Regions from separate parts of the Neglectibacter sp. X4 genome, predicted to be linked through region 1. Evidence: predicted binding sites of a transcription regulator. Region 1 holds the regulator's gene; each other region holds the start of a gene.
The links. The regulator LexA, encoded in region 1, represses DNA repair genes until DNA is damaged. The targets are predictions, from matches to a motif close to CNAACANNTGTTNG.
Positions count from the first base shown of each region.

Region 1 (5,986 bases):
TCTCACCATCGAGGCCGCTGTCACCGGGAAGAAAGAGCACATCTACCAGGCCGCCATGCTGGATCCCCACACCGGCAGCGAGCTGGATATAGACACCATCATCAAAATGGTGGATGACTTAATCGAAACCCACGGAAGCTGGCTTCCCCAGTACCACTAAAAACCACAGTAAAACGGCAGGGAACCGGGCAGCATGCGCCGCTGTTTCCTGCCGTTTTGTGCGTCTTAAAAGTTTTTGGGGATTCTTAAGGGGTGTTTTTCAAAAACACCCCTTAAGCCGCCGGAGGCAAAACCCCAAAGGCAAACCCCGGAAGCAAAAGCTAGTTCTTTCCCTCCAGCACGCTGCGGGGATCCATGCAGGCCCCGTCCCGGCGCACCTCCAGGTGGAGGTGGGGCTGCTGGGCAGCTTCCTCAGGCACAGCGGTGATGGTGCCGATAGCCTGGCCCATGGACACTACGTCCTCCGGCTGCACCAGGAATTCCTCTCCCACGCCGCAGTAGTAAAACATATAGTCCCCATGTTCCACAACAATGACATTGCCCAGCATACTGTCCGTATACGTCTCCTTCACAATGCCGTTGCCGCAGGCCAGCACCTGCTCCCCGCTTTCAGCGGCAATGTCGCACCCAGCGTGGACGCGCCAATCCTTCATAGTTTCAGAGTACATAGGCGCCCCGGAGCTGTAGGCCTTGTCAATCTGCTTGGAGGCCACCGGATACAGCATTTCCGTGCTGATCTCATAGAGCGGGGCCGTAGCGGGCACCTGGGAAGCCTCGCTCTCCTCAGGCGCGGGAGTGGGAGATGGGCTTTTGGTGGGGGTAATTTTCTTAGGCGTGCTGCCGGCTAACTTCGCCCCGGCCGAGGCAGCGGAGGAGGTTTTCCCGGAGGGGACGGAAGAGCTGGCGCTTTCCTTTTTAGCCGCTTCCGGATCGTCGTCTTTCAGGACGTTCTGGCCGCTGCGCACGTCCTCTTCCTGCTGCTCAACCAGCGCGGGATCTGTAGAGGCGTCCTCCGGGCCAAGATAGTCCTGCACCGCGTCAAAGGTGCTCCAGGCGGCAATGCCCACCGCCACCAGACAAACAGCCAGGGCCAGATAAAAGCCGTTGCGCCTTGCCTTACCTTCTGAAAATCGTTTTCCATTCATGGTGGTTCCATTCCTTTCGGAGTAAAATACATTTTGCATGGCAACTGTATTCTGGCCCGCCCAAAAAGGAAATATACACAAAAGGAAGAAAGGCCGAGAAACTTTCGGCCTTTCTTCCTTTTGCTTGAGGGGTATTATTGAGGAGGGTTAGTTCACGCGGCCTAAAAGAGGCAGCCTCTTTTGGGGCGCGTTCACTATAGAACATGTATCTCAAGAAAAGGTGCGGTCCATTTCTTTTGAGTACGCCTCTATTATAAACCTTTTTTCCAAAGAGTTGTTACAGCCTTGTGAATAAACCTTAAAGAAATTCTGCCGGATTTGTGAATTTTCCCGAAAGTTGTCGAAAAAGCACCAGAAAAATTTTGAAAACTTTTCAAACAAACGTTTCATTTTCAGAGAACATATGATATAATACAAATAAGAAATCCTGGTGTGGCCTCTCATAGGGCTATACCCCTCGTATAATCCGGGCGCTTTCCCCTGCCCATTTTCCACAGGAGGCATGGCTATGGAACCCTTAACGAAAAGCCAGCAAAAAGTTTTTGATTTTTTACGGGAGCAAATGCCCTCCGGCATCCCCCCCACTGTGCGGGAGATCTGCAACGCCACAGGCTTGCGCTCCACCTCCACAGTCCACGCCCATCTGAAAACCCTGGAAAAGCTGGGCTACATCACCCGGGAAGCCGGGCTGAACCGCTCCATCCGCATTGAAGGCAGCGAAGCCGCCGTACAGGTGCCCATTATGGGCAAAGTAACGGCAGGGCTGCCCATCCTGGCAGTGGAGGACATAGAGGGCTACATCCCCTTCCCCCAGAAAACCGGCAAGGAGCTTTTTGCCCTCCATGTCAGCGGCCTGAGTATGCGGGACGCAGGCATCCTGGACGGGGATTACGTAATTGCGGAACGGGTGCCCACAGCAGAGGACGGGGACATTGTGGTGGCCCTGCTGGAGGATGAGGCCACCGTAAAAACCCTGTACCGGGAGGAGGGCCGCGTCCGCTTGCAGCCGGAAAATCCGGATTTCTCCCCCATCTACGCCAAAGACGTTTCCCTGCTGGGAAAGGTTATTGCCGTGATACGGTATCTGTAAAGGGAAATAGCTTTCAAACAGACAAGGCGTGATGCTTGTGTAAAGCATCACGCCTTGTCATGTATAGCCGCTATCTGCCCACCCGCAAATAGGCTTCCAGCTCCCGCAGGTTTTCCCGCTCTGCCTTGCTGAAGGAAGAAGCCACCATCCGGATGGCTTCCTGATCCTCTGGCGTGGGGTTTTTCTTTGCGCTAAGCATCTTGCGGAAAGCAGCCATCATGGCCTTGTCCACAAAGCCCATTTTTTCATAATGCAGCCCGCCCCACAGATAAAAGACAGGCACCCGCTCCCTCGCCTCTGGAGGGACATTTTGCTGGACAGCCCGTTCAATCCCCGCCGGATCCGGAGGCATGGCACCAGTAAAGAATAAAGCCAGGCGTTTCCCCTCCAGCTTTGGCACTTGGCTGAAAAACCACTTGGCTCCAGGAATAATCCCAGCCCGCAGGCCGCTGCCAAAGGCAATGGCGTCAAATGTGTCAAGGGATATGGCTTTACGGCTTTTGTAGGGAACACACGCGCAGCTCAAGTCTTGGGCCAGCCACTGGGCATATTGGGCGGTAAAGCCTGTTTTTGAGTGGTAAAGTATCAGGGTTTTCATAGGTTTTCCTCCTCCGTTCCGGCGGCAAAGCCCTGCTGCCGGGTGAATTGCCGCAAATGTGCCATAAAGCGGGGCTGGGCTTCCTCCCAGCTTTCACAGGTGTGCAGCAGCAAAAACACCCCGCCGTAAAAGCCCAGCGCCATGGCGGCAGGATCTCCCTGGGGGCACTTGCCTTCTGCCATCAGCCGCCGGAAAATCTCTTCCTCCACCTGTAAAGGATAATCCCTATACAGTTTTTGATACACAGCCCCAGCCTGCTCGTGGGCATATTGGCTCACCACCAGCAGCCGGCGGAACTGGCTATTCCAGGGATCCTCAAAGAAATACCGGAATATTCCGGCAAGGGTTTCTCCCAGCGGGGCAAGGCTGGACTGCCCGAAGATGGAAAGATCATCCTCGGCGGAGAAGGGCAGACCCTGTGCCTGGAAATATTCCTGGGCCTTTTCCCAGCATAACTCCACCAAGCTGTCAAAAATGGCCTGTTTGCCGGGAAAATAGTGGTACAGCGAGCTTTCCCGAATGCCCACAGCCCTTGCCAGCTCCCGCACTGATACTGCGTCATAGCCCCGCTGGGAGAAAAGCCCCAGTGCCTCCCACAAAATTTTTTCTTTCATCTGCAAACGCATCCCTCCAAACGAACAACCGTTAGTTTCTATTATTATACTAACGATTGTTCGTTTTGTCAAAGGGCTAGGGCATGTTTGAAGATAGAGCGCCTGCAAAAAAAGAGAGCGGCACCAGCCACCCTCTTTAGAACCTGCCTGCCATATTTCAAGCTAGTATGACAAGGTATATAACTTTACACGATTTTTATGCAGTAAAGGCCTTGGCTTTACATGTAAAACCCGACAAGTAACGCGCCTTTACAGCCTTGGCAGCACCGCGCCCAGCAGTTTTCCGGTCTTTTCTGCGGCCATTTTGGTGAAAGCTGGGAAATCCATAGGAGAATCGTCGTTGGCGCAATCGGAAATGGCCCGGAGCACCGCGCAGGGCACGCCGTTCATATAGCACACCTGGGCAATAGCCCCGCCCTCCATCTCCACAGCATGGGCCTCAAATTTTTCCTGCAGGAACTGGTTCTTTTCCGCGTCAGCCACAAAGACATCCCCAGTGCAGATGACTCCGAAGTGCGCGCCGCCATAAATACTGCGGGCTTCCTCCAGCAGCAGCCCGGCAGCTTCCTCGCAACAGGGCAGCAGCAGGATGTCCTCGTTTTCCCCGCTTGCGTGGCGGATAAACAGGGTGCCCAGGGGATCGCCCATGGCAGTGGTGTCGAAATCATACTGCACGCAGGCAGCAGCCACCACCAGATCCCCAATGTGTACCTGAGGGCCCACGCCTCCCGCCACGCCCACGTTGATAACAAGCCGGGGGCTGTACCGCAGCACCATAGTCTGGGCGCATACGGCGGCGTTCACCTTGCCGGGGCCGCATTCCGCCACCACGCAGGCCACGCCCTCCAGGGTGCCGCTGTGAAAGGCAAGCCCGGAAAATTCCTCCACCTTTTTTTCCTGCATGGCAGCAAGCAGGGCCTCCACTTCTGCCGCCATGGCGCCGATAATGCCGATAGGTTTTTCAGCCATAGGAAATAATCCTCCTTATAAATTAGTTCATAAAATCGTTTCGTCTCAGTATACCATAAATCGCGCCAGGGGAAAAGGGGGGAAGCAGTCGAAAAAAATTTGCAAAAGCTGTTGACTTTTATACCGGCAGGTGCTATAATAAACAAGCGCTCAGGAAAGGGCGCAGATGAATATGGTATGCAGGTATGGCGGAATTGGCAGACGCGTATGGTTCAGGTCCATATGAGCGCAAGTTCATGCAGGTTCAAGTCCTGTTACCTGCACCAAACCTGCGGTGGGCGATAGGCGCACCGCAGGTTTTCTTTATTTTCTGTAGCTTTCAGCAAGCGGTTCCTTTGGCTGGGGCCTGCTTTCTTCGAGAAAGCCCTTTGGCTTTGGGGGCGCGGCGGCTTATTCTCTCCTGGAGAGGGATAGGCGGCGGACAGGCGGCTACAATATTGGTAAAGTGATATGGCCTGCTTTCCCTTTGGGGCGGGGCATATTAGGAGGGCTTTGGCCCTTTGGAAAGGGGAAGCTGTGTATGGCCGAGGTAATCGGGGTACGCTTTAAAAATACAGGCAAGGTATATTATTTTGACCCAGGCCAGGAGCGCCTGGAAAAGGGCGACATGGCCATTGTGGAGACAGCCCGGGGCGTGGAGTGCGGCGAGGTTGCCATGGGGAACCGGGAAATCAGCGACGAATCCATTGTGCAGCCCTTGCGCCAGATGGTGCGCAAGGCCACCCGGGAGGACATCCAGCGGGTGATGGAGAACCGGAAAAAGGAGAAGTCTGCCTTTAAGGCATGCGAAAGGCGCATTGCCAGCCGGGGGCTGGAGATGAAGCTGGTGGACGTGGAATACACCTTTGACAACAGCAAAATCCTGTTCTATTTTACCGCCGACGGGCGGGTGGATTTCCGGGAGCTGGTGAAGGATTTGGCGGGGATGTTCCACACCCGCATTGAACTGCGGCAGATTGGCGTGCGGGACGAGGCCAAAATGCTGGGGGGCATGGGGATCTGTGGCAGGCCCTTCTGCTGCGGCTCCTTTTTAGGCGGCTTCCAGCCTGTTTCCATTAAAATGGCAAAGGAACAGGGCCTGTCCCTGAACCCGGTGAAGATTTCCGGCACCTGCGGGCGGCTGATGTGCTGCCTGAAATATGAGCAGGAGGCCTACCAGGATCTGCTGCGCACCACCCCCAAGGTGAATGCTTTGGTGTCCACCCCGGACGGCAAGGGCGTTGTGATAGACACGAACCTGCTGACCCGGAAGCTCACTGTGCGGCTGGACAAGGATCCGGACGCGGCGCCCAAGGTGTTCCACGCCGACCAGGTGAAGGTGCTGCGGGACGGCAGGGTGAAGGTGGACAAAAAGGAGATTGAGGAGCTGAAGGATCTGGAAAACTGAGGCTGGCCTCCGGCGGGGAAGGGGACTTCTTCTCGCCTGTCGGCTCGGTCGGTTGCTGCGCCCCACCGGGGCACAGCAACTCCTAAGAACCCTGAAGCGACGCTAACGCGCAGCGTTTGCGTTTGCCCACATTTTGAAAAAGTGGACAAAACTTTTGATTTATTGAAACTGTACTATATTGAT
Region 1 is NZ_QWLE01000002.1:177,327-183,312, forward strand. Features, by position in the region: gene D1841_RS02855 (alpha-glucosidase/alpha-galactosidase) at 1-160, shown strand, start outside; gene D1841_RS02860 (peptidoglycan DD-metalloendopeptidase family protein) at 321-1,145, opposite strand; gene lexA (transcriptional repressor LexA) at 1,654-2,235, shown strand; gene D1841_RS02870 (flavodoxin domain-containing protein) at 2,306-2,833, opposite strand; gene D1841_RS02875 (TetR/AcrR family transcriptional regulator) at 2,830-3,447, opposite strand; gene D1841_RS02880 (5'-methylthioadenosine/adenosylhomocysteine nucleosidase) at 3,697-4,416, opposite strand; tRNA gene D1841_RS02885 (tRNA-Leu) at 4,596-4,682, shown strand; gene D1841_RS02890 (stage 0 sporulation family protein) at 4,937-5,803, shown strand.

Region 2 (5,986 bases), on a different contig from region 1:
GCCATGCACAGCGGCCTGACTCTCCACCTTGCCTGCCCCTATGGGAAAAATTCCCATCACATGATTGAAGCTCTCTTTAAGGCCTGCGCCCACGCGTTGCGGGACGCCTGCGCCCTGGGGCAGGAAGGGGTGCTTTCCTCCAAAGGGATGCTGTAGGAGACGCTTTCGGTGCTTTTTGCCTCCGGCGGCTCAAAAGCATTTCAGGAAGCGTCAGAATTGTGCTGGAAAAGAATGATGAACAAAGTGTGAATTCTTAGAAAAAACTGCGGTTTTTTGCAAAAAAGTTGGGTTTTGTAAACAATTTGTAATCTTTTTCGCCCGCTGGATAAGGGCTTTTTCATACAGGTTTGACATCGTTATGGAAAGGAGAGTTTGCCTATGATTATACTGCCAGCCATTGACCTGCACCAGGGCCAGTGCGTGCGCCTGCTGCAGGGGGACTATGCCACAGCCCATGTGGTGGCGGACAGCGCCCTGGACACTGCCAGAAGCTTTCAGGAGCAGGGCGCCCGCTGGATGCACATGGTGGATTTGGACGGGGCCAAGGGAGGCGCGCCCCAAAATGCCCAGTTGATTTTTGACGTGCTCCAGAATGTGGACATGCACATTGAGGTGGGGGGCGGCATACGGGATATGGCTTCTGTAGAGCTGTATCTGGAGAAGGGCGTGAGCCGGGTGATTTTAGGCTCTGCCGCTTTGGAAAATCCCGCTTTTGTGAAAGAAGCTGTGGGCCGGTACGGCAAAAAAATTGCTGTGGGCATTGACGCTTTGGGGGGCAAGGCCGCCGCCCAGGGCTGGACGGAAAAAAGCGGGAAGGATTATCTGGAACTTGCCAAGGAGATGGAGGCCCTGGGGGTGGAGTTTATCATCTGCACAGACATCCAGCAAGACGGCATGATGAGCGGGCCGAACCTGGAAATGCTGGATAAGCTGAACCGGGCTGTGTCCTGCAATATCATTGCCAGCGGCGGGGTCAGCAGCCTTTTGGATATTGTGAACCTGTATGATTTGGGGCTTTATGGCGCCATTGCCGGGAAGTCTATCTATACGGGGGCGCTGGATCTGCGCCGGGCCATTACCGCCTGCCAGCGGGTTTCCGGCAAGGCCCCCAAAACGCGGCAGGCGGCAGAGGACGAGCTGGAGCGGTATTTCCAGAAGTCTGAGCTGCTGCCCGCTGTTATCCAGGAGGAGGAAACCGGGGAGGTGCTGATGCTGGCCTATATGAACCGGGAGTCTTTGGTGAAAACCTTGCAAACCGGCACCACTTGGTTTTACAGCCGCAGCCGCAAGGCCCTTTGGAACAAGGGGGAGACTTCGGGCCACACCCAGCAGGTGTGCAGCGTCTATGCGGACTGCGACGATGACACCCTGCTCATTAAAGTGAAGCAGAAGGGTCCGGCCTGCCATACGGGCAGCCATAGCTGTTTTTTTAAAACCCTGTGGCCGGAAAAGGACGGGGCGGGACAGAAGAGCGTAGTGTGAAAAATACGAAGAAAGGAACGGTACCGGGCACGAAAGGTTATTTTTACATAGCTTTTTGTGCGAATTCTGTATCGCATGGCGATTGAAATGAATCCTTTACAGAAACTATATGAGACAGTTTCAGCCAGAAAAGACGCGCAGACAGAAGGCTCTTACACCTGCTATCTTTTCGGGCAGGGGCTGGACAAGATTTTGAAAAAGTGCGGGGAGGAGTGCAGCGAGGTGATTATCGCCGCAAAAAACGGGGATAACAGCGAAACTGTGCTGGAGATAAGCGACCTTTTATACCACCTCACTGTGCTGATGGTGCAGCAGGGCATCACTCTGGAGCAGGTGGAGGCTGAGCTGAAAAAGCGCAGTGGAAAGCAGGGCAACCTGAAAACCTTCCATCAGGTGGACAAAAATACATGAGGTGGGATTTCTGGCAGCGGGCCAGGGCTTTCCTACGCCCGGAAACACGGGTGCTTCTGGTGGGCAGGGAAGGGCTGGAGGATTTGCTGGCCTTGGGGCATCCCCTCTGCCTGCTGGCTTTGGCCCTGCCTGCCGGGGACTGCCTCCGGGAGGAAAGGCGGCTGGGGCCTTTAGGCGTGCAGGCGCGGCTCTGGAATGGGGGAGAGCCTTTGCCCTTTGACGGGCAGTCTTTGGATCTGGTGCTGCAATACCGCCAGCCTTACAGCTTGGAGGAAATACGCCGGGTGCTAAAGCCCGGCGGTTTTTTCCTGACGGAACAGGCGGGGGGCGCTGACAGCAGGGCCGGGGAGCTGGGCCTGCCGGGCAATTATAACCTGGAGAACCAGAAGCCCCTGTTTTATGAGGCAGGGTTCCGGGTGGTATATGGCGATCAGGGCTATGAAGCTGCTGGAAAGGGCCGAGAGAGAGAGCTGCGCCACCGGTTTATGATTGTGGCGGGTAAGACTGGAAAAAAATAGAAGGAACCATAAAACCCCCGTTCCGGCAGTGCCGGGGCGGGGGTTTTATGCGTTGGGAAGGATTTAATCTCGGAGTATGACACCATTGCCGTCATACATGCGGGAGGGCTGGGCAGAGAGGAGCATAACGCCCTCGATAAAGGCCCAGATGACAACGGCTATAGTGGCCACGCCGCAGGTCAGCAGGCCCCCTGCCAGGGAGAGGACAAGCTGGATGGTGCCCCGGGTGTTAAAGCCCAGGTAGAAATTATGCACGCCGAACACGCCCAGCATAATGGCCAGCAGGCCCGCTGCCAGGCGGCTCTTTTGGGCATAGCCTGCCGGCGGGGTATTGTACTGCTGGGGCGGGTAAGGATAATAGGGCTGCTGGGGCGCCTGGCTGTATTGGGGAGGCTGGTATTGCGGGGCAGCCTGCTGCTCCTGCTGGGTATACTGGGGCGCGCCATAGGAAGGCTGGGCTTGATAACCGGAATAGGGAGAGGCAGGCTCTGGCGCCCGGGGCGGCTCTGGCATATGGAAAGGCTCTGCGGAGGATCCGGGGAAGTGGGGGCCGGTGTGGTCTGGGGCGGGGGGATCGGGCGGGAGATCCGGCTCCAGGGTCAAGTGGGGCACAGGCTTTTCTGTATAGGCAGGCTCCTGCTGGGGGGCGGAGGGCTGGGCGCTCTCCTGGACGGGCTGGGTTTCCCCGGGCTGCCCTTCTGCCGGCTGGGAGGCGGGGGGATTGTTCTGCTGTTCTAAGGGGTTATTATTTTCAAAATCAGACATATAAGATGCTCCTTTCTGAAATGGAATGTGTCAGTCTTTTAAGAATACGCCGTTTGCGTCGGTGTTAATGCGCCCGTCTAAAAGCTTGATGCCGTCCAGGATGCCCCAGATCTGCATGACAATGGCGCCGAAGCCGCAGGTGAGGAAAGACACCAGAAGCTGCACCAGCCCCCGGGAGGTGTTGCCCAGGTAGAAGCTGTGGACGCCATAGGCTCCCAGCAGCATGGCAAGGACGCCTGCCGCCACCCGGCTTTTCTGCACATAGCCGGGAGGAGGCTCCATGCCGGCCTGGGGCTGGTATTGGGGCGGGTTGTACATGGGAGGCTGCTCCTCCTGGAAGTTTGCCTGGGTGTAATAGGTCTGGTTATACTGGTTGTTATACTGATTATTGTCTGCCATGTGGGTTCATCTTCCTTTCTGTGTAGGGGGCAGTCCGTTTCCTTGTGTTCTGGTACTATCTTAGCACCACCTGTGGGGGAAAGCAAGGGACTGGAAGGTTTAGTAAGATAAAATTAAAAAAGGAAAGAATTTGGTCGGGGTTTACCAGCAAACAAGACGGAGATGTAAATTTTTTGTAAGGATTGGAGAAATGGGGATTGGATATATTTTACAAAAATTCGCGGGCCTATTGTGCTCTTTAACGGCTTTGGCCTGGAGAACGCAGGGCAGAAAAAATTTTTTTGCAATTTTTAGGAAAAGTTGTCCTCTGGAGGACAACTTTTTTGCGTTTTCAGGGTGTAAGTGAAAGGAGCTTTTCGGTTCCTTGAAAAAAGGGGACAGCCCAGAAAGGAGAGGGGCGCGGTGTGAAGAAGGAGAAAGGAAAGGGGCAGAGGACGATGATATGGAAAGGATGTGGCGCCATTGCTGGGATTTAGGAAGCGGGAGGGCAGGCCTGCTGTGGCAGTGCAGACAGCCCCGGCGCCGGGGCCTGGGGCCTTCCCCCAGGGAGGCGGGGAGCGGGCGCTGTACCGCGCTTTGCGGGAATCGGTGCCGATAATTGACGCGGCGGTTTACAAGCTGCGCAGGCTTATCGGGGAGTTCCAGGCAGTGTGTCCGGACGGGGAGGCCCAGAAGGGCCTCCGGGAGTTTTTGGAGACAGTGCAGGTGAACGCCGCCGGGGTGGGCATCCATGAGTTTCTGGGCATTTACCTGGAGGAACTGGTGACCTATGGCAACGCTGTGGGGGAGATGGTGCTTTCCGGCGGGCAGGTTGGGGCGCTGTACAACGCGGGGCTTGACCAGGTGGAGCTGGAGGCGGACGGGCCTTTAGGGGTGAAGGTGTGGGCTTTAGGGCCTCATGGGAAGGAGCCTTGCCCCTATCCAGAGATGCTGCTGGTGTCGGCTTTGAACCCGGCGGCGGGAAGCCCCTGGGGCACCTCCCTTTTGCGGGGGCTTCCCTTTGTCAGCGAGGTGCTGCTGAAAATTTACCACACTCTGGGGGTGAACTGGGACAGGCTGGGGAACGTCCGGTTTGCGGTGACCTGCAAGCCCGAGGGCATGGGGGCCATGGCAGGAGACAGGGCCGGGCTGATAGCCAGGGAATGGCAGGACGCCATGAAGAGCCGGGAGCCGCGGGACTTTGTGGCAGTGGGGGATGTATCCATCAAGGCCATTGGGGCGGACAACCAGGTGCTGGAGAGCGAGGTGCCAGTGCGGCAGATGCTGGAGCAGATTGTGGCGAAACTAGGGTTGCCCCCCTTTCTGCTGGGGCTTTCCTGGTCGTCTACAGAGCGGATGTCCAGCCAGCAGGCAGATGTGCTGACCAGCGAGCTGGACGCTTACAGGCGGGCGCTGACCCCGGTGGCCATGAAGATCTGCAAGACCTGGCTGGCTTTGGCAGGGTTTGATCCGGTGTGCAGCATTGTGTGGGAGGAGATTACCATGCAGGACGAGGTGGATCATGCCAGGGCCAGATATCTGACAGCCCAAGCACGGAAGTTGGAACGGGAACTGGGAGAGTGAGGGAAGGCCCGCCCCGGCCGGCGCCGGACAGGCGGCGCCGCGCCGCGAAGCGGCGTGCGGGTTTTGCAAAAACCCGCAGCCGGGGCGGGGGGAAGAGGCAGAAGGCAGAGGGGAGATGCGTATGCAGGAAGGGTATGTGGCAGAAGGAATAAGAGAGGCCTGGGAGCAGGGGCTGACAGCGGCGGACATGGAGAAAATCAACCGCTACACCCGGCGGGCCTTTGGGCCGGAGGAGGTTTTCGCCTTTTCCATGGTGCTGTGCGACAACCGGGTGGACAGGGACGGGGAGCGGTTCCCGGTGGAATCCCTCCAAAAGCTGCGGGAGCTGTTTTTGGGGAAAACCTGTATTTTCGGCCACCAGCAGGTGGGCGCCAACCAGGCGGCGCGGATTTTCGATACGGCTTTGGAGGAGGAGCCGGGGCAGGAGGCAGAAGGGGGAGAAACCCTCACCCGGCTGATTGCCAGGGCCTACCTGCCCAGGACAAAGGGCACAGAGGAGATGATTGCCCTGATTGACAGCGGGATGCTCAAGGAGGTGAGCGTAAGCTGCGCGGTGGCCCGGCGGGTGTGCAGCGTCTGCGAGCAGGAGCAGTGCGGGCATGTGCCTGGAGAGGAACTGAACGGGCAGGCAATACACAGGCTGCTGCTGGAGCCTACCGACGCTTACGAGTGCTCCTTTGTGGCGGTGCCTGCCCAGAAAGGGGCTGGCGTGGTGAAGCGGTATGCCCGGCAGGGGGAAGGCCTTAAAAAGGCCTGGCAGGCTTTGGAGCAGGAGGCCCAGTGGGGGCGGAAATACCGGGAAAGCCTGACGGAAAAGGTGCTGAAGTACAGCGCGCTTGTACAGCCGG
Region 2 is NZ_QWLE01000001.1:78,061-84,046, forward strand. Features, by position in the region: gene hisB (imidazoleglycerol-phosphate dehydratase HisB) at 1-156, shown strand, start outside; gene hisA (1-(5-phosphoribosyl)-5-[(5-phosphoribosylamino)methylideneamino]imidazole-4-carboxamide isomerase) at 379-1,482, shown strand; gene hisE (phosphoribosyl-ATP diphosphatase) at 1,570-1,893, shown strand; gene D1841_RS00400 (hypothetical protein) at 1,890-2,411, shown strand; gene D1841_RS18905 (TM2 domain-containing protein) at 2,475-3,176, opposite strand; gene D1841_RS00410 (TM2 domain-containing protein) at 3,207-3,575, opposite strand; gene D1841_RS00415 (serine/threonine protein phosphatase) at 4,038-5,138, shown strand; gene D1841_RS00420 (hypothetical protein) at 5,254-5,986, shown strand, end outside.
Region 2: the regulator LexA is predicted to act here: its motif matches at 3,846-3,859, upstream of D1841_RS00415 (serine/threonine protein phosphatase).

Region 3 (5,986 bases), on a different contig from region 1:
TGTAAAGCCCCTGCTGGCAGCCATAGAGGCGGCGGACGTGAAGGCTGTGTCCCACATTACCGGCGGCGGCTTCTATGAAAACATCCCCCGCATGATGAAGGAGGGGCTTACCGCCAGGGTGGAAAAGGCGGCCCTGCCCTCTCTGCCCATTTTCGATTTAATCGCCAAAACAGGCGGCATCCCGGAGCGGGACATGTATAACACCTTTAACATGGGCATTGGCCTGTGCCTGGCTGTATCCAAAGACACGGCCCAAAAGGCCCTGGAAGCTTTGCGGGGCGCCGGGGAGCAGGCGGAGATTATCGGCCAGGTGGTATCTGGGGAGAAGGGGGTTGTGCTGTGCTGAACATAGGCGTGCTGGTGTCCGGCGGCGGCACCAACCTGCAAAAGCTGATTGACGCACAGCAGGCCGGGGAAATTAAAAACGGCGCTATCCGGGTGGTGGTTGCCAGCCGGGCAGACGCCTTTGCTCTGGAGCGGGCCAAAAGGGCGGGCATAGAGGCCATTGTCCTGTGCCGCAGGGACTATCCCGACGTGGAAAGCTACAGCGAAGCCCTTATCCATGCCTTGCAGGCCCGGGATGTGGATCTGGTGGTGCTGGCAGGGTTTTTAACCATTACAGGGGATAATTTCATAAAGGCATATGAAAACCGCATTATGAACGTGCATCCCGCCCTGCTTCCCGCCTTTGGGGGGAAAGGGTTCTATGGCCTGCATGTCCACGAAGCTGTGCTGGCCCGGGGCTGCAAACTGACCGGGGCCACTGTCCACTTTGCCAACGAGGTGTGCGACGGCGGGCCTATCATCCTGCAAAAGGCGGTGGAGGTAAAAGACGGGGACACCCCGGAAACCCTCCAGCGCCGTGTGATGGAGGAAGCGGAATGGGTGCTTCTGCCCCAGGCCGTCAGCCTGTTCTGCGAGGGCAGGTTACAGGTCAAAGACGGGAAAGTGAACATCTTAGCGGAACAGAAGAAAGGGGAATGACAGATGAAGCCAGTCAGCATTTATGAAGAACTGCGGGGCAATTCCTATCCCGGCAGGGGGATTGTCATCGGCAAAAGCGGGGACGGCAAATGCGCCGTTACAGCCTATTTCATTATGGGCCGCAGCGTGAACTCCCGCAACCGGGTGTTCGTGGCAGAGGGGGACGATATGCGCACCCAGGCCTTTGATCCCGCCCTGCTTTCCGATCCCTCCCTGGTGATTTATTTCCCCGTGCGCATGTTCGACGGCGGCATGATTGTGACAAACGGCGACCAGACCGACACCATCTACGACAGGATTCAGAAGCACCCGGACTGCGCGGCCCCTGGCTGTTTTGTCCGCGCCCTGCTTACCCGCACCTTTGAGCCGGATCCCCCCATCCTCACCCCCCGGATTTCCGGCATTATCGACTTAAAGGACAAGGGCAACTACTGGCTGTCCATTTTAAAGAGCACAGACGGCGACGGGGACTTTGCCCAGCGGCAGTTCTTCTCCTATGAGGCAAAGCCCGGCCTGGGCCATTTCATCCACACCTATGAAGGGGATGGCGATCCGGTGCCCTCCTTTGCGGGAGAACCCACTCCGGTGGAAATCCCCAGCGAAATTGACGGGTTCACACAGGGCCTGTGGGAAAGCCTCAATGAGGACAACAAGGTTTCCCTGTTTGTGCGCTTTATAGATTTGGAAAGCGGCGCTATGGAAACGCGGATTGTGAACAAGAACCAGTGATATAATGGCGCAATATCCTGGGGCGGGCTGATGCCCGCCTTGAGAGCACCCCTTGCGGGGCGGTTCTCTCAAGCTCTTTCCGGCCACAGGCTTTTGCTTTGCAAAATCCTCCAGGGGAACACTTACGCTGGTTCCCCTGCGAGTGAACGTGCCGCTGGCACGTCCCCTCTACCCTTCCAGCGTTTCGCGCTGCTGGAAGGGCAAGACCTTGGGACTCTGTCCCAAACCCTGCAAACCCTTTTGGAAAAGGGTTTGACCCGAAAACTAATTTTCTTTTTGCAGAAAGGTTGTGCGTTAGATGGCAAACGAAATGTTGTTAAAATATGGCTGCAACCCCAACCAGAAGCCCTCCCGCATCTTTATGAAGGACGGCGGGGAACTGCCCGTACAGGTTTTAAACGGCAAGCCGGGCTACATCAATTTTCTGGACGCTTTCAATAGCTGGCAGCTTGTAAAGGAACTGAAAGCGGCTACCGGCCTGCCCGCAGCCGCTTCCTTCAAGCATGTAAGCCCTGCCGGGGCCGCTGTGTATGCGCCCCTTTCCGACACCCTGAAAAAGATTTATTTTGTAGACGATCTGGAGCTTTCCCCCATTGCCAGCGCCTATGCCGCCGCCAGAGGGGCAGACCGCATGTCCTCCTATGGCGACTGGGCCGCCCTCTCCGACACCTGCGACGCCTCTACAGCCAGGCTGCTGGCCCGGGAGGTTTCCGACGGCGTGATCGCTCCCGGCTACACGGAGGAAGCGCTGGAGATTTTAAAGAAAAAGCGCAAAGGCGGCTATAATGTAGTGCAGATAGACCCTGCCTACACCCCGGCCCCCACCGAGCACAAGGACGTGTTTGGCATCACCTTTGAGCAGGGCCGCAACGAGCTGAAAATTGACGAAAGCCTCCTTGAAAACCTGCCCACCCAGAACAAAACCCTCACAGCGGAGGCCAAGCGGGATCTGATTGTCTCCCTTATCACCCTGAAATATACCCAGTCCAACTCGGTGTGCTATGTGAAGAACGGACAGGCCATTGGCGTGGGCGCGGGCCAGCAGAGCCGGGTACACTGCACCCGCCTTGCAGGCAATAAGGCGGACAACTGGTATCTGCGCCAGTGCCCCAAGGTGCTTTCCCTGCCCTTTAAAGAGGGCATCCGCCGGGCAGACCGGGACAACACCATTGACGTATACATTGGCGACGAGTATATGGACGTGCTGGCAGACGGCCAGTGGGAGAATTTCTTCACCGAGAAGCCGGAGGCTTTCACCCGGGAAGAGCGCCGGGCTTGGCTGGACACCATGAGCGGCGTGGCCTTAGGCAGCGATGCCTTCTTCCCCTTTGGGGACAATATCGAGCGCGCCCGTAAATCCGGCGTGGAGTTTATTGCCCAGCCCGGCGGATCCATCCGGGATGACAACGTCATTGCCACCTGCGACAAATACGGCATGGCTATGGCTTTCACAGGCATCCGCCTGTTCCACCACTAACCAGCGTGACGCTGGACCCGGGACGCGGGGAGCTGGCTTTGCCCGCTGCGGGGCAGGGGTGGGCATACGCTTGTGGGCGTGCAGGAACGGGCTTCCGGAGCGGCTGAGGGAAAAGGGGTGTGGGATGCGGAAAGCTATTTTCTGGGACTTTGACGGGACGCTGACAGACGGACAGCCCACTTGGCGCAGGTGCCTGGTGCTGGCGCTGGGGGAATCCGCCTCGAAATACGGCGTGATTGAGGACAAGCTGCGGCCCTTTTTGGCAAACGGGTTTCCCTGGCACCCGGATGGCGACCAGACCCTGACTGGAGAGGCGTTCTGGGAGTGCTTAACAGCAAAATTCGCAGAAGCCTATGAGGCCCAGGGCGTGCCGTCCCTCCTGGTGGAGGAGGCCGCGGGGCGGGTGCGGGAGGTTGTGCAGGATGAAAGGCTGTATCGGGTGCGCCCGGAAGCGCCGGGGGCCTTGATGGCCTGTGCCTTTAAGGGATACAAAAACTACATCCTCACCAACAATTTCCCGGAATGGGAAGGGCTGCTTGACAGGCTGAAGCTACGGCATTACTTTGCCGGGGTGGTAAATTCCGGCACAGCGGGGGTGTGCAAGCCTGACACCCGCATTTTCCGCAGGGCGGAGGAGGCGGCGAACTTCCCGGCCCGCATCTGGATGGTGGGGGACAACCCTGTTGCCGACATCCAGGGGGCAAAAAATGCCGGGTGGGGGGCCATACACATAACAAAGCCCGGTGTCCCTCACAGCGGCGCGGACTATACGGTGCAAAGCCTGGAGGAAATCCCGAAAATTTTGTAACCCGGTTTTTAGGTCAAGCCTTTTTTCAAAAAGGCTTGCAGGGTGCGGGACAGAGTCCTGCGGCCTTAAAAGGGCCTGTCTTTTAGGCAGGCCCCCTTCCGGGGCAGAAGGCTTTAGCAAGTCAATGCGTGAAAACGCATAAAAATCGCAGCGGAACAAAAAAATTACTGTGCAAAAATTGGAAAGGGGCCTGGACAATGGATATTCTGGTAATCGGCAGCGGCGGGCGGGAGCACGCCATTGTGCGCAAGCTGAAGGAAAGCCCAAAGGCAGGAAAGCTTTACTGCGTGCCGGGCAACGGCGGCATCGCCTGCGACGCCGCCTGCGGGCCGGTGGGGGCCATGGACAAGGAGGGCGTGCTGGCCTTTGCGAAAGAGCACAAGGCGGATTTTATCTTTGTGGCCCCGGACGATCCCCTGGCCGCGGGCATGACAGACTTTTTGGAAGCGGCGGGCTTCCCCTGCTTCGGGCCTAACGCCAAGGCGGCGGAGATTGAGAGCAGCAAGGTGTTTTCCAAAAACCTGATGAAGAAGTACGGGATACCTACGGCGGCCTATGAGGTGTTTACGGAACAGAGCGCGGCGCTGGAGTACATCCGGGAGCAGGGGAAATATCCCGTTGTCATCAAGGCGGACGGCCTGGCTTTGGGCAAGGGCGTTGTGATTGCGCAGAACGAACAGGAAGCGGAAGAAGCCCTGCAGTCTATGATGGAGGAGAAGATTTTTGGGGACAGCGGCAGCCGGGTGGTGGTGGAGGAGTTCCTCACCGGGCCGGAGGTGACTGTGCTGGCCTTTACAGATGGGAAAACCCTCTGCCCCATGGCCTCCTCCATGGATCACAAGCAGGCCTATGACGGGGACAAAGGCCCTAACACCGGGGGCATGGGCACCATCAGCCCCAACCCCGCCTACACAAAAGAGGCGGAACAACGCTGCATGGGGGAAATTTTCCTGCCCACCATGCAGGCCATGAACGCCGAAGGCCGCAAATTCAAAGGCTGCCTGTATTTCGGCCTGATGCTCACGCCGGACGGCCCTAAGGTGATTGAATACAATTCCCGCTTTGGGGATCCGGAAGCCCAGGTGGTGCTGCCAAGGCTTGAGACAGATTTGGCGGAGATTATCACCGCTGTGGCCCAGGAGCGCCTGGGAGAGCTGGAAATCAAGTGGAGCGAAAAGGCCAGCGCCTGTGTCATCCTGGCAAGCGGCGGGTATCCCGGCAGCTATCCCAAGGGCCTGGAGATTGCCGGGCTGGACGAAAAAGGGCAGATTGCCGCCATGCCGGAGGTGACAGTATACCACGCGGGCACCAAAAGGGAAAACGGGAAGTTTTACACAAACGGCGGCAGGGTGCTGGGCCTCACCGCTTTGGGGGATACCCTGGAGGAGGCTCTGGAAACGGCTTACCGGGCTGTGGACATGGTGAATTTTGAAGGCGCTATGTACCGCAGGGACATTGGCAGGCGGAAGCTTTAAGAGAGGGGGAAAGGAACGTGGGGGAGTCGGAAAGGCAAAAGCTTCTGCGGAAGCCGGGCCTGTTTTTAGCCATAACCTTTGGGGTGGCCTGGGGAGGATATTTCACAGCCTGGGGCTGCGGCCAGCGGTATGGAGACGCGAATTTTGACATTGTGCTGGTGCTGGGCAGTCTGGCCCCCCTTGCTGCCATGTTCATCTGCCGCAAGCAGGAGGGCTATGGTTTTGACCCGGAGCTGTGGGGCCTGGCCCCCCACTTTAAGGGGAATTTCCTCACCTATGGCTTTGGCTATGTGTTCCCTACAGCCCTGGCGCTGGTGGCGGGGCTGCTGTTTTTCACCATGCACCCCCAGCAGTACGATCCCCAAGGGGAAACCTTTATCGCGGGGCTGGTAGAGGGCGGCATGACCCGGAAGCAGGCTTCCGGCATGTTCAGCTCCCTGCTGGGCATGGGGGTGCTGGCAGGGCCTTTTGCCAACATCCTGCTGTCAGCGGCGGAACTGCTGGGCTTCCAGG
Region 3 is NZ_QWLE01000031.1:18,270-24,255, reverse strand. Features, by position in the region: gene purM (phosphoribosylformylglycinamidine cyclo-ligase) at 1-346, shown strand, start outside; gene purN (phosphoribosylglycinamide formyltransferase) at 340-984, shown strand; gene D1841_RS11060 (IMP cyclohydrolase) at 988-1,713, shown strand; gene D1841_RS11055 (phosphoribosylaminoimidazolecarboxamide formyltransferase) at 2,012-3,190, shown strand; gene D1841_RS11050 (HAD family hydrolase) at 3,315-3,998, shown strand; gene purD (phosphoribosylamine--glycine ligase) at 4,196-5,473, shown strand; gene D1841_RS19850 (type II CAAX prenyl endopeptidase Rce1 family protein) at 5,491-5,986, shown strand, end outside.
Region 3: the regulator LexA is predicted to act here: its motif matches at 1,974-1,987, upstream of D1841_RS11055 (phosphoribosylaminoimidazolecarboxamide formyltransferase).

Region 4 (5,986 bases), on a different contig from region 1:
CCCAGGCGGTAGACGTGGCCGCCTGCTTCATCGAAAAGAAGGCCGGGCTGCTGTAAGCGCAGCCTTCCCCCTTCAGAGGCGTTTCCCTCCGCGGCGGAAGCGCTTACCGCAGTTGATATTTCCCCTTCCCCACCTTCTTTAAAACCCCGTCCTCGCACAGCTTTCTCACCACCCGCTGAAGCTGCCTGCGGCTGCAGCGGAACTGCAAAAGCCCCGCGTTAATGCTGTGCAGGGTGTGATCCGGCTGGACGTCCCGGAGAAAGGCCACCACCTTCTCCGCCAGGCGCTGCCCCGGGCGCCCCGCCATAGCGGACAGCATAACCAGCCGCACAGAATACTCCAGCAGGCGCCGCAGGAACAGGCTGTCCTTTTCCAGGACAGCCCTGTTTTTTTCTATGGGCAGCGCTATGCAAAGGGTGTCCTCCAGGGCCTCCGTATAGAGGGCAGGCTGGCTTTCCCGCACAAACTCCATCATGCCCAGCATATCCTGCTCCGCGCCCTGGGCCACGGAATAATCCCCGCCGTCCTCCCGCAGGCCGTATACCCGCACAGAGCCTTCCAAAATAAAGAGGAAGTCTTTCAGCGGGCGGTCGGGGGCTGCCAGCAGCTCGTGCTTTTTGTAGCCCACCAGCCGGAACCCCTGGGGGCTTCCGGAAAAGAACCCCCCTATACCTTTTTCCTCCATCAGCCGTTCCAGCAAAGCCTTATCCCGGATTTGTTCCATATGCCCGCCGTCCCTTTCCCTATATATTTTTGCACAGCCCGGTAAATTTTTTCTTATTGTGCCATATGACACAATAAAAGTCAAGGCAGATATGGTATAATTTCCCTGAGAATACGGGTACGCGATACCCATCCCTACAGGAGGAGCAAATTATGAGCAAAAAACTGAAAATCGGCATTGTAGGCTGCGGCGGCATTGCCAACCAGAAGCACCTGCCCGCCATGAAGGCAAACAGCGACCTGTGCGAGGTGGTGGCTTTCTGCGATATCATCCCCGAGCGGGCAGAGAAGGCCGCCAAGGAGTATGGCACAGAGGGCGCCAAGGTCTACGAGGATTACCATGACCTGCTGGCAAACCCGGAGGTTGAGGTTGTCCATGTGCTGACCCCCAACGTGGCCCACTGCCCCATCACAGTGGCTGCTTTTGAGGCTGGCAAGCATGTCTATTGCGAAAAGCCCATGGCCCATAACACCGCCGACGCGGAGAAGATGATCGACGCCTGGAAAAAGTCCGGCAAGCAGTTCACTATTGGCTACCAGAACCGCTTCCGCCCGGAAGTGCAGAACCTGAAGAAAGCCTGCGACAAGGGCGAGCTGGGCGATATCTATTACGGCAAGGCCCATGCCATCCGCCGCCGGGGCGTGCCCACCTGGGGCGTGTTCCCGGACAAGTCCAAGCAGGGCGGCGGCCCCCTCATCGACATCGGCACCCATGCCCTGGACATCACCCTGTGGTGCATGAACAACTATGACGTGGAAAGCGTCACCGGCTCTGTGTTCTACAAGCTGGGCGGGCTGGAGCAGGCCACCGAAGGCAACCTCTTCGGGCCGTGGGATCCCAAAACCTTTGAGGTAGAGGACAGCGCCATGGGCTTTATCCGCATGAAGAACGGCGCAGCCATCTCCCTGGAGTCCTCCTGGGCCATCAATATGCTGGAGTCCCGGGAAGCCAGCACCACCCTGTGCGGCACCCTGGCAGGCGCGGAAATCCGCTCTGGCATGAGCTATGCCAAGGACGAGCTGATTTATAACCGGGGCCGCAACGGCCAGCTTATGGAGGAGAGCATTTCCTCCGCAGGGGCTATCGCTTTCTTCGACGGCGCCGCCGGCAGCGCAGGCGTTGCCGATAACCGCCAGTGGCTGGAAGCAGTCCTGAACGGCACCCAGCCGCTGGTGAAGCCTGAGGAAGCCCTGGTGGTCACCAAGGTGCTGGAAGCCATCTATGAGGCCGACAGGACAAAGCAGGAAATCCGTTTCTAAAAAGCGGGAAATCCGTTTCAGCAAAGAAGGGCCGGGAGGGCATTCCTCTTGGCCTTTTCATTTTGCCCCATATTGCCGTCCAAGGGGCAGGAGGGCTTCTGCTTAAAACATTTGTTCGTGAATTTTCCGGAAACACATTGCTTTTGGAGGGAATATGGAGTATAATCAGCAGTAGAAATCAAGACAGAGGAGTGTTTACGCATATGGCAGAAAAAAAGCAGGCGCCCATCAGCACCCGGGCCTCTGACGTAAAGCCGGAGGAAAAGGCCAAGGCCCTGGAAACAGCCCTGGCCCAAATTAAGAAGCAGTTTGGGGAAGGGGCTGTCATGCGCCTGGGCCAGGACAGCGAACTGAACGTGGAGGCCATCCCCACCGGTTCCCTGTCCCTGGATTTGGCCCTGGGGATAGGCGGCCTGCCCAGAGGGCGCATCATCGAGATGTACGGGCCAGAGTCCTCTGGCAAAACCACCCTGGCCCTGCACTGCATTGCCGAGGGCCAGAAAATGGGAGGCAACGCCGCTTTCATTGACGTGGAGCACGCCTTGGATCCTGTCTATGCCGGGCACCTGGGGGTGGACGTGGAAAGCCTGCTGGTGTCCCAGCCGGACACCGGGGAGCAGGCCCTGGAGATTACGGAAGCCCTGGTGCGCTCCAATGCCATCGACGTGATTGTGGTGGACTCTGTGGCGGCTCTGGTGCCCCGGGCGGAAATCGAGGGGGACATGGGCGACACCCATGTGGGCCTCCAGGCCCGGCTTATGAGCCAGGCCCTGCGCAAGCTGGCAGGCGCCATCTCCAAATCAAACTGCGTAGCTATCTTCATTAACCAGCTCCGGGAAAAGGTAGGCGTGGTGTACGGCAACCCGGAGGTCACCCCTGGCGGCAGGGCGCTGAAATTCTATGCCTCTGTGCGGGTGGAGGTGCGCAAAGGCGAGGTCATTAAAAACGGCACAGACATGATTGGCGCCAGGACAAAGGTGAAAGTGGTCAAGAATAAAATCGCCCCGCCCTTCCGCACAGCGGAGTTCGATGTCATGTACGGTACAGGCATTTCCCGCACAGGGGAGCTTTTGGATATTGCCGTACAGCTTGAAATCGTCCAGAAAAGCGGGGCCTGGTTCTCCTATAACGGGGAGCGCATCGGCCAGGGCCGGGACAAGTCCAAGGACTACCTGGCAACCCATCCGGAGGTGTCGGCGGAAATTGAAAAGCTGGTGCGGGAAAATGTCAGCAAGCTGTACGACAACGGCCCTGCAAAGGGCGGCGTGAAGCCGGTGGCGCTGCCGGAAGCCCCTGCCCTGGAAGCGCCACCTCCGGCCCCCGCCGCTAAAAGCGCCCCGAAAAAGCCCAGCATTGACATTACGGTGGACGACTGATGGAATTGACAGCAGCAGAACCCCGCCGCCACCGCCTGACCCAGCTTTACATAGACGGAGAGCAGGCCGTAAAAGTGGATACGGAAACCTTCCTGCGATCCGGCCTGCGCCTAGGGGATGAGCTGGACGACGAAGAGCTTCACCAGTTGATACAGGCTTCCGATGCCCACAGGGCCAGGGAAAAGGCCCTGTACCTGCTGGAGCACCGGGCGCACTCTAAAAAAGAGCTGACGGAAAAAATTGCCCGCACCGCCGCCAGCCGAGAGGCCGCAGAGGCCGCCGCAGACCGCATGGAGGAACTGGGGCTTTTAAATGACGAGGAATACGCCCGCCGCTACGCCCAGGAGCTTTTCACCCGCAAGCGGTACGGCGTTATGCGGGTAAAGCAGGAATTGCGCCAAAAGGGCATAGACCCAGAGCTGATAGGGGAGCTTCTGGCGGAATATGCAGACGAGGACGCGGCCCTGGAGAACATGCAGGCACTGCTCTTTAAAAAATATCCCGGCTGGCAGGAGGACGAAAAGGTGCGCCGCCGGGCCTTTGCCGCCCTCCAGCGGCTGGGATACGCTTACACCGACATCCGCCGGGCCATGGAGATAGAGCCAGAATAAAGCGGCCCCCGCCCCAAAAACCACGATACACATGTATGATGAAAGAAGGGATTCAGCCATGATATTATCCACGCAAACCGATTTCCTGGGCCGCGCCTATGGCGAGGCAGAAGCCATCCGCATGCTGGCAAAGGCAGGCTTTGACGCCTATGACTTCAGCTTTTTCCCCATGTTTGAAAACCCCGAGTACCCCATAAACGGTCCGGACTTCCGGGAATATGCCCAGTCCCTCCGGGCTGTGGCGGAGGAAGCCGGCATTGCCTGCAACCAGGCCCACGCCCCCTTCGCCTCCTCCACCGGCGACCCCGAGGACGACGACCGCCGCTTTAAGGCCATTGTGCGCTCTATGGAGGCCGCTTCCATCCTGGGGGCCAAGGTGATTGTGGTACACCCCAAGCACCACCTGCCCTATATCACCCACGCGGCAGAGCTGCAAAAAATGAACGAGGAATTTTACAAACGCCTTGTGCCTTACTGCGAAAAATTCGGCGTCAAAGCAGCCTGCGAAAACATGTGGCAGGAAAACCCTGTGGCAAACCGCATTATCGACAGCGCCTGCTCCCGGCCCCAGGAGTTCTGCGCCTATATCGACCAGGCAGACAGCCCCTGGATAGTGGGGTGCCTGGACGTGGGCCACACTGCCCTGACAGACGAGGACTTAGGCGGCTTTATCCGGGCCATGGGGCCGAAGCGCCTGCAGGCCCTCCATGTCCACGACAACGATTTCCTGGAGGACTCCCACACCATGCCCTTCACCTGCAAGATAGATTTCTCCGCCCTGGTCACAGCCCTGAAGGAAATAGGCTATGAAGGGGACTTCACCCTGGAGGCAGATCACTTCCTGGAAAAATTCCCCCTGCCTTTGGTGCCCGACGCCCTTGCCCTGCTCTATAAAACCGGGCGCTTCCTGGCAGACCAGTGCGAAAAGCCTTAAGGCAATACCGCATAATTCTAAGAGGTATATCGCGGAAGAGATTTTTTCGTCAGAGGGCATAAAGGCTGCGCAGGCAAGCTGGCGCTTGGCAAGCAGGCTTTGTGTGCTATGACGGAAAAATGGCCCGCGAGATGCCGCTTAAGACGGTAGTCGTGAATTGTGCGGTGTTGCCTTAAGGCAGCACCGCACAATTCCCCGCTTCCGCCTTAAGCGGTATTGCCTTAACAGCAGTAAAACCAATTGCGCACCACAGGCATTTATCTGTAATTTCAGAGCAAAGCCGCCTGCCGGGACGAAGCCTGGCAGGCGGCTCTTTCTGTCTTAATTTTTAAGAGGATATGGAAATGCATGGCTGGATATGGTATAATGTGTTCTGACGAACACTTGGGAGTATCCCTCTCGCGCACAGCGCTCGCCCCCTGCTTCGCAGGGGTATCGGGAACTCCGGATAAGGTTATGGTATAATAGCTGTAAGCTATTATATTTGATTATAAAATTGCCCCGCCCGGTTCTTTCCTCCGGTCAGACGGGTGACAGGCATATACCAACGCGCTGTGCGCATACAGCAGGAAGCACGTAAAAAACAAGGCTGAATAAAGGAAACAAAGCGGCATGATAAAAATCTTATTCGTATGCACAGGCAACACCTGCCGCAGCCCTATGGCGGAAGGGCTGTTCCGGCAGATGGCAGAGCAGTCCGGCACAAAGGGGCATGTACTGTGCCAGAGCGCGGGGCTTTCCGCGGTGGAGGGGGAACCTGCGGCGGAAAACGCGGTGCTGGCCTGCCAAGAGCTGGGAATAGACATTTCCGGCCACAAGGCCCGGCGGGTTTCCGGGGAGGAGATCCCCATATGGGACGTGTTCTTCACCATGTCCAAAACCCACGGGTACATTTTAGAGCAGGCCGGGGCGCTGCCGGAGCGGATATACGTCCCCGGCTTTATTGCCGATCCCTTTGGGCAGGATCTGCAGGTTTACCGCCAGTGCCGGGACAAGCTGCGGGACGAGCTGCAAAAGTTCTGGGGCAAGCTTGCCCCTTGGATAGAGGACAGGCCATGAGCCTGGAGGTGCGCCCTATGGAA
Region 4 is NZ_QWLE01000015.1:13,162-19,147, reverse strand. Features, by position in the region: gene D1841_RS07835 (uridine kinase) at 1-56, shown strand, start outside; gene D1841_RS07830 (Crp/Fnr family transcriptional regulator) at 104-724, opposite strand; gene D1841_RS07825 (Gfo/Idh/MocA family protein) at 877-1,983, shown strand; gene recA (recombinase RecA) at 2,187-3,359, shown strand; gene D1841_RS07815 (regulatory protein RecX) at 3,359-3,970, shown strand; gene D1841_RS07810 (sugar phosphate isomerase/epimerase) at 4,029-4,904, shown strand; gene D1841_RS07805 (low molecular weight phosphatase family protein) at 5,517-5,963, shown strand; gene rimI (ribosomal protein S18-alanine N-acetyltransferase) at 5,942-5,986, shown strand, end outside.
Region 4: the regulator LexA is predicted to act here: its motif matches at 2,088-2,101, upstream of recA (recombinase RecA).